Regions from separate parts of the Thauera sedimentorum genome, predicted to be linked through region 2. Evidence: predicted binding sites of a transcription regulator. Region 2 holds the regulator's gene; the other holds the start of a gene.

Region 1 (4,414 bases), 610 kb from region 2:
GACGCGTAGCCGAGCGTGGCGCCCAGCACGACGGCGATTCCGGCCATGATCAGGAGTGCGGTCAGCATGCGGTCAGCGGAGGTGGGTTGGGGGCAAAGGGGCGAAGAATAAGGGAAAGCGAATGTTGTTCTTTTGCGTCAGATCAGGACTTGCGCACGGCGCTCCGCCTACTGGAAGCGGTCCAGTCCGGCGAAGCCCATGAAGGCCAGGCTCATGAAGCCGGCGGTGATCATCGCGATCGCCGTGCCCTTGAAGGGCAGCGGCACGTCGGCGCCGTCCAGGCGCTCGCGGATGCCGGCGAACAGCACCAGCGCCATGGTGAAGCCCACCGAGGAGCCGAAGCCGAACAGCAGGGATTCGAGCAGGTTGTGGTTGAGGCCGACGTTGAGCAGCGGCACGCCGAGCACCGCGCAGTTGGTGGTGATCAGCGGCAGGTAGATGCCCAGCACCTGGTGCAGCAGCGGGCTGGTCTTCTGGATGACCAGTTCGGTGAACTGCACGATGGCGGCGATCACCACGATGAAGGACAGGGTGCGCAGGTAGGCGAGATCGAAAGGCTGCAGCAGGTAGTGGTCGATCAGGTAGCTGGTGCCCGCGCCCAGGGTGAGCACGAAGGTGGTCGCCGCGCCCATGCCGATCGCGGTCTCCAGCTTCTTGGACACGCCCATGAACGGACACAGGCCCAGGATGCGGATGAACACCACGTTGTTGACCAGGACCGCGCCGATGACGACGAAGATGTAGCTGCTCATGACTCGCTAACCACGTGTAATCGCGGGATTATCCCCTGCTGCACTGCGGCGCTCAACCCTGACAGGGGAATAGGCTTATGAACGCCGGCTCTATGCAGCGGCCGGCGCGGGCGGGGACATGCCGTCGGTGGCGCGCACGCATTCGCGCACCAGGCCAGGGCCGCGGTAGATCAGCCCGCTGTAGAGCTGCACCAGGGTGGCGCCGGCTTCCAGCTTGGCGCGCGCGGTGCGTCCGTTGGTCACGCCGCCGGCGGCGATGATCGGCAGTTCCCCGGCCAGCGCGGCGGCGAGCTTGACCACCACCGCGGTGGAGGCCTCGAATACCGGCGCACCGGAGAGGCCGCCCTGCTGCTCGGCAAAGCGCACGCCCTGCACCTTGTCGCGCGCGATCGTGGTGTTGGTGGCGATCACCCCGTCGATGCGGTGGCGGCGCAGCGCGTCGGCGATGTTGGTGATCTGCGCGTCGTCCAGGTCCGGGGCGATCTTCAGCGTCATCGGCACGTAGCGCCCGTGGGTGTCGGCCAGGCGGGTCTGTGCGGCCTTGAGCTTCGCCAAAAGGTCGTCGAGTTCGGATTCGCCCTGCAGCTGGCGCAGGTTCGCGGTGTTGGGCGAGGAGATGTTCACCGTGACATAGCTCGCCAGCGCATAGACCTTCTCCAGGCAGGCGAGGTAGTCGTCGGCGGCGTTCTCGATCGGCGTATCGAAGTTCTTGCCGATGTTGATGCCGAGGATGCCGCTGAACTTGGCCGCCTTGACGTTGGCCACCAGCGCATCCACGCCGTGGTTGTTGAAGCCCATGCGGTTGATGATGCCCTGCACCTCCGGCAGGCGGAACAGGCGCGGGCGCGGGTTGCCGGGCTGCGGGCGCGGGGTGATGGTGCCGATCTCGATGAAGCCGAAGCCCATGCGCGCCAGACCGTCGATGGCCTCGCCGTTCTTGTCCAGACCGGCGGCCAGGCCGATGCGGTTGGGGAAGTTCAGGCCCATCACCTGTACCGGCGCGGCCGGTTCCGGGCGGCCGGCGGGCAAGGCGCGGCCGGCAACATTCAGGGTGGCGAGGGTGAATTCGTGGGCGGTTTCCGCATCGAGCGAAAACAGCAGCGGGCGGGCGATGTCGTAGAGCATCGGCGGATTCTACCTTCGTATGAACCTAAAAACCGCAGTTGACCGCTTGTTGACGTTCAGGAAGCCTGATGAACACAGTGTTGTCAGCCTTCGTCCAGCCTCACCGCTCGGGTGAGTGCACTACGCACCCGATTGCACGCCTGGCGGGCCGCCTGGCTGCGTTGCTCCTCATTGCAGGGAATGACCATGCGGCTTTGTCGCGCCTTGCCAGACAGCCCGCCAGACGCACACTCGGACGCGTCCAACTGCGGTTTTCAGGTTGAAGGCCAGTTGTGCGCCGCACGACGCTCGCGGGCTATCGCCGGTGTGCGATGACTGGATAGAATTACAGCCATGAATACCCATGCCGCTCCCCATGCCGCGTCCGCCTGGCTCGATGAACTCAATCCCGCCCAGCGCGAGGCGGTCATGCACGGCATCGGCGTCGATGCCCCGTCGCCGCTGCTGATCATCGCCGGGGCCGGGTCCGGCAAGACCAGCACGCTGGCGCACCGGGTGGCGAACCTGATCCTGCACGGCGCCGACCCGGCGCGCATCCTGCTGCTGACCTTCTCGCGCCGCGCCGCGGACGAGATGGGCCGGCGGGTGCGGCGCATCCTCGGGCGGGCTGCGGCCGAGCATCCCTGGCTCGCGCAGGCCTCCCTGGAGTGGTCCGGCACCTTCCACGGCATCGGCGCGCGCCTGCTGCGCGAGCACGCCGGGCGCATCGGCCTGGACCCGGCCTTCACCATCCACGACCGCGAGGACTCGGCCGACCTGATGAATCTCGCGCGCCACGAGGCCGGCCTGTCCACCCGCGAGCGGCGCTTTCCGCTCAAGGGCACCTGTCTGGCGATCTACTCCGCCGCGGTGAACACCGGTGCGCCGCTCGCCGAGGTGCTGCAGTCCACCTTCCCGTGGTGCGCCGAGTGGGAGGCGGAACTCAAGGCGCTGTTCCGCGCCTATGTGGCCGCCAAGCAGGCCCAGCAGGTGCTCGACTACGACGACCTGCTGCTCTACTGGGCGCACATGATGGCCGAGTCCGCGCTGGCCGCCGAGGTCGGCGAGCAGTTCCGGCACGTGCTGGTGGACGAATACCAGGACACCAACCCGCTGCAGGCGAGAATCCTGCTGGCGATGAAGCCGGACGGCCGCGGGCTCACCGTGGTGGGCGACGACGCGCAGGCGATCTATGCCTTTCGCGGCGCCACGGTGCGCAACATCCTGGATTTTCCCGCGCACTTCGACCCGCCGGCGCAGCGCGTGACCCTGGAGCGCAACTACCGCTCCACCCAGCCCATCCTCGCTGCGGCCAACGCGGTGATCGCCCAGGCCAGCGAGCGCTACGCCAAGGAGTTGTGGAGTGCTCGAGAATCCGACGCCCGCCCGCAGCTGGTGAGCGTGCGCGACGACGCAGAGCAGGCCGCCTTCGTGGTCGAGCGCGTGCTGGCGCGGCGCGAGGAGGGCATCAAGCTCAAGCAGCAGGCGGTGCTGTTCCGCGCAGCCAGCCACAGCGCGCGCCTGGAGATGGAGCTCACCCGGCGCAACATCCCCTTCGTGAAGTTCGGCGGGCTCAAGTTCCTCGAAGCCGCCCACGTCAAGGACGTGCTCGCGCTGCTGCGCTGGACCGAGAACCTGCGCGACCGGGTGTCGGGCTTTCGCGTGCTGCAACTGCTGGCCGGCATCGGTCCCAAGAGCGCGGCGCGCGTGCTGGACAACCTCGCCGCTGCGCCGGCCGGTTGCGAGCTGCTCGCCGAGCAGCCGGTGCCGGAGGCCGCGCGTGCGGGCTGGACGGAGTTTGCCGCGCTGCTCGACCGCCTGCGCGCGGCCGACGCCGCCTGGCCGGCGAGCTTCGAGCTGGCCTGCCGCTGGTACGAGGGCGAGATGCCGCGCCTCTACGACGACGCCGCGGTGCGCCAGGGCGATATCGCCCAGCTCGCGCGCATCGCCGCCACCTATCCGAGTCGGCAGCGCTTTCTCACCGAACTCACCCTGGACCCGCCCAGCGCCACCAGCGACGAGGCCGGCATGCCGCTGCTCGACGAGGACTACCTGATCCTGTCCACCATGCACTCGGCCAAGGGCCAGGAATGGCGCGCGGTAACGGTGTTGAACGTGGTCGACGGCTGCATCCCGTCGGACATCGCCACCCGCAGCAGCGTGGAGATCGACGAGGAGCGCCGCCTGCTCTACGTGGCCATGACGCGCGCCAAGGACCACCTCGAGCTGGTCGTGCCGCAGCGCTTCTACGTCACCGGCCAGCAAGGCCTGGGCGACCGCCATGTGTACGCCGGGCGCACCCGCTTCATCTCCAACCGCATGCTCGGCCACTTCGAGCAGCGCTCCTGGCCGCCCCCGCCGCCGGAACTGCGCGGCACGCCGGATTCACGCCAGGCGGCGCTGGATCTGGCGGCGAAGATGCGCGGGATGTGGGATTGAATCGCGGGCCGGGTGGCGGGAATCGGCCCGGGAGGGCGTGTAGGAGCGGCCTTGGCCGCGATGCGGCGTCCGTATATCCGCGCGCCGCATCGCGGGCAAGCCCGCTCCTACGGGAGGTT
Region 2 (4,414 bases):
CCGGGCCGGCCAGCAGGATCAGGCCGGAGCTGCCGCGCAGCGCCCTGGGCTCGGCAAGCAGCCACAGCGGGCGCGGCCCCGGCACCGGTGTGTCGGCCGGCAGGCGTGTACCGGGACGGACCGGGCGCCAGGCCCGCTCGGGGCGGTGGTCGGCACAGGGGCGCAGGCTGGTGACCGCATCCGTCCCCAGCCGGGCGACCAGGCGGTCGAACAGCAGGCCGGCGTTCTCGCGCGCGGTGTCGGGGTCGCCGAACAGATCGGCGGACTTCGGCGCCAGTTCGACCGGCAGGCCGCTTTCCAGGCGCAAGGCCTCGACCGGCGCCGGCAGGGGCAAAGCAGCCAGGCGTTCGCGCGCCAGCAGCCCCAGGCGGGCCTCGTCACGCGAGGGGGCGCCGGTGTAGAGCTCGAGCACGGTGGCCGGGCCGGACTCGTGCTCCAGGGTCAGGCTGCAGTGATCCACCGCCGTCTGGCGGGCGGTGAGCCAGGCGGCCAGGCCGGCAAACAGCCGGCGGGCCGCGAACAGCAGGGGTTCGACGTTGTCGGTGGGCGCAGCCATCGCCACCCGGGCGGTGTAGCGCGCGGGCGGTACGAACCAGTCGCGCAGGTCCGGGGTTTCGCCGCGGGCGCGGGCCAGCGCCGCACTCACCGCCGCCGCCTGCCGGCGGGCCAGCCCGTCGCGTGGCAGACGCAGGACGTCGGCCAGGCTGCGGGCGCCGATGCCGTGCAGCAGCATCAGGATGTCCTTGCCCACGCCGGCATCGGCCAGCACCGCAAGCGGCAGAGGGGCGAGGCATTCCTGCCAGCCGCCACGCGCCATGGCCAGGGTGCCCGGGCTGGAGGCCGCCAGCCAGCGCGCAGCCAGCGGGGTCGGCGCGCCGGCAATGCAGGCCTGCAGGCCGAGCGCGTCCAGTTCCTGGACAAGCGTCCCGGCCAGTGCCTGCAGGCCGCCGAACAGGCGCAGGCTGGCGGAGATCTCCAGCACCAGTCCGCCAGGCGGGTCCAGGCTGACATGAGGCGTGAAGCGACCGGCCCAATGGGCCAGCTCCGCCAGGGTGGCGGTCTCGAGTTCGGGCGCGCGCGGGCGCAGCAGCAGGTCGGGAGCCACCGCCAGCGCCCCCGCCACGCCGTCGCCCGCGCTCACGCCGAGCGCGCGCGCGGCCGGGCTGGCGGCCACCACCTGCTGGCGAGGGCGCGATTCGGTGACCGCCAGCAGGCCGGGATCAGCTGTGCCGCGGGTGAAGACCTGCAAGGGCAGGTCGGGCAGGAGCAGGGCGAGCCAGTACATGGAGGGATGGCGGTGAAAGCTTGGACTCGGTGCGGAGGCCCGGGCGCTGCGGCAGGACGAGTTCGACCGGCGCGCCGGGCGCCGGTCCGCGGCGCTTGAGGATATGGACGAGCAAACGGCCCGCGCGGGCGGACAGCTGCAGGCGCAAGGCGGCAACCGAGGGTTGGCGGGCGGCGTCCGCCGGGCGGAACAGGAACAGCGGCGTGGCCGAGTCTTCCGCCGCCAGCTGCAGGCGGCGCAGCCCGGCGTTGTCGACCCGTCCCGGCCAGGCCAGCACTGCAGTGCAGGCCCCCGATGCGGTGGCCTGGCGGGTGGCCCACAGGGTTTCGGCATCGCTCGCGGTGCGCACCAGCAGCAGGCGTTCCAGCGGCACGCCGGCCGCGGCCAGCGCCGGGGCGTAGGGCAGGCGGGGCGGAGCGATCCAGGCCAGCCAGTGGTCGGCTGGCGTGCTGCGCAGCAGCGGCAGCAACAGGGAGAGTTCGCCCACCCCGGGGCGGGCGGCGAGCAGTTCGATCAGCGCGCCGCGCGGCCAGCCGCCGCCGGGCAGTTGCGCGTCCAGCGCGGCAAAGCCGGTGGGCAACCCGGGCGCGGCGCTGCCGGCCAGGCGGTCGGCCTGCCAGACCAGGCCGGGTGGCAAAGTGGCGAGGGCGAGCGGGTTGGCCATGATGTGAGCGCTGCCATCGGGACTGGGCGCGTCAGTGACCGCCGTCCTGGCGGATCAGCCCGACCATGATGCCTTCGATGGCGAGCGGCTCCTCGCGGGTATCGACCACGATGGGTTCGTAGTCCGGGTTGGCGGGTAGCAACTCGACCAGCGGTCCCTTGCTGCGGAAGGTCTTGACGGTGACGTCGTCGTGCACCCGGGCGACGACGATCTGGCCGTTGCGCACCTCGCTCTGGCGGTGCACCGCGATCAGGTCGCCATCGAGGATGCCGGCGTCGCGCATGCTCATGCCGCGCACCCGCAGCAGGTAGTCGGCACGCGGGGAGAACAGCGCGGGGTCGAGCTGCAGGCGGTGCTCGACGTGCTCGCTGGCGAGGATGGGGCTGCCCGCGGCCACCCGCCCGACCAGCGGCAGGCCCAGGCCTTCGGCCAGGCGGATGCCGCGCGCACGGCCTTCCTCGAGCAGGATCGCGCCCTTGGCGGCCAGCGCGCGCAGATGGGTTTCCGCCGCATTGGGCGAGCGGAAACCGAAGGCTGCGCACACTTCCAGGCGGGTGGGAGGACGGCCTTCGGCTTCGACGGTCTGGCGGATGAAGTCGAGGATCTCGGCCTGGCGGGCGGTGAGCGATTCGCTGCGCGGGGGCATGGCGGGCTCCATGAAGGAGAGAATTGTTGTGCTGTAAGTTTAAACAGTCCTGAAGCGAGCGTCGAGAACAAAGATGCTCCGCGTCGCCCGCCTGCGCTGTACGAGGGAGATGCTGCGATGCGCCTTGAGCCGTTCGTCGATCTGGGCTATTGCTTGAAGCGGATGTGTCCGGCCGCTGAACAATGACCGCTACAAAGGGGAGAGCCGCCATGTTGCTGCGTGAAGTTCGTGTCCCGTCGTCCGGTTCCGGTAGAGTTCGCTACGGTTCCCGGCTAAAATCCCCCGCACGTCAGGGAGGCCCCATGCTGCAGAGCGGAGACACGGCTCCGGCTTTTTCACTGCCGGATGCGGATATGGAGACTTTCGACCTCGCCGCCGAGCGCGGCAGGCATCATGTGGTGCTCTACTTTTACCCCCGCGACAACACGCCGGGATGCACGCTGCAGGCCGCCGATTTCAGCGACCATGAAGCGGAGTTCGCCCGCCACGACTGCATCGTGGTCGGCGTCAGTCCCGACGATTGCCTCACCCACGCCGAGTTCCGGGATCAGCACGGCCTGTCGGTGCGCCTGCTCTCCGACCCCGATACCGAGGTCTGCAGGCTGTACCATGTGTGGCAGCCGAAGGAAGTCGACGGTGTGAAAAAGATGGGTGTGCGACGAACGACCTACATCATCGACAAGCAGGGCATCGTTCGCCACGCACTCCACGACGTCACGCCCCGCGGCCATGTCGCCGCGGTCTATGAATTGGTCAAGGAACTGGAAAAAGACTCATGCAAACCGAAATCGTCAAGAACACCGTCGTAACCCTCAACTACACCGTGCGCGACCCCGAGGGCAACGTGATCGACGACGGCGCGCACCCGCTGGTGTACCTGCACGGCGGCTACGACGGCATCTTCCCGGTGCTCGAAGAACTGCTGCAGGGCAAGAAGGTCGGCGAGCGCTTCGAAGTGAAGCTGCAGCCGGAAGACGCCTTCGGCGACTACGACGAGGAACTGGTGCTGATCGAGGACGCCAAGCTCTTTCCCGAGAACATCGAGGTGGGCATGTCCTTCGAACGTGTCACCGACGACGGTGAAGAGGAAATGATCTACCGCATCACCGACATCGCCGACGGCAAGGTGGTGGTCGACGGCAACCATCCGCTGGCCGGCACCGCGCTGGTGTTCGATGTCACCGTGTCCGAGGTGCGCACCGCGAGCGCCGAGGAGATCGCCCACGGTCACGTGCATGGCGAAGGCGGCCATCACCACTGAGCCACGACCGGGGCCGCGCAAGCGGCCCTTTTCACATCCCGCCCCCGTTTTCCTGATCCACCCCGCGCGCAGATGATCGGCTACATCCGCCAGGTTGCCGGCCCCGACCCCGATGCTCCGCTGCTCGAGGTGGCCGACCTGCGCGTGGCGATCGGCGGCGAGCGGGTGGTGCGCCCGGTGGCCGGCATCGGCTTCCAGCTGCGCGCCGGCGAAACCTTCGCCCTGCTGGGCGAGTCCGGTTGCGGCAAGTCGATGACCGCGCTGGCCATCGCCCGCCTGCTGCCCGACGGCGGCCGGATCGAAGGCGGCAGCCTGCGCCTGCGCGGCGAGGACCTGCTGGCGCACACCGAGGCGCGCATGCGCGCGGTACGCGGCGGGCGCATCGGCATGGTGTTCCAGGAGCCCGGCACCAGCCTCAACCCGGTGATGACCGTGTTTGAGCAGATCGCCGAGGTGCTGGCCCGCCACCGTGGCCTGCGGGGCGCAGCCGCCCGCGCTGAGGCCCGCAGGCTGCTTGACGCGGTGGGCATCCCCGACGCGGAGCGCCGGCTGGATGAC

The links. The regulator LexA, encoded in region 2, represses DNA repair genes until DNA is damaged. The targets are predictions, from matches to a motif close to ACTGTATNTANATACAGT.
Region 1: the regulator LexA is predicted to act here: its motif matches at 2,192-2,209, upstream of IAI53_RS08885 (ATP-dependent helicase).

The regions. Positions count from the first base shown of each region.
Region 1 is NZ_JACTAH010000001.1:1,949,789-1,954,202, reverse strand. It holds gene rsxB (electron transport complex subunit RsxB) at 1-68, opposite strand, end outside; gene rsxA (electron transport complex subunit RsxA) at 168-752, opposite strand; gene IAI53_RS08890 (quinone-dependent dihydroorotate dehydrogenase) at 843-1,877, opposite strand; gene IAI53_RS08885 (ATP-dependent helicase) at 2,211-4,295, shown strand.
Region 2 is NZ_JACTAH010000001.1:1,336,304-1,340,717, forward strand. It holds gene IAI53_RS05965 (Y-family DNA polymerase) at 1-1,285, opposite strand, end outside; gene imuA (translesion DNA synthesis-associated protein ImuA) at 1,221-1,949, opposite strand; gene lexA (transcriptional repressor LexA) at 1,981-2,595, opposite strand; gene IAI53_RS05980 (peroxiredoxin) at 2,898-3,404, shown strand; gene IAI53_RS05985 (FKBP-type peptidyl-prolyl cis-trans isomerase) at 3,371-3,856, shown strand; gene IAI53_RS05990 (ABC transporter ATP-binding protein) at 3,929-4,414, shown strand, end outside.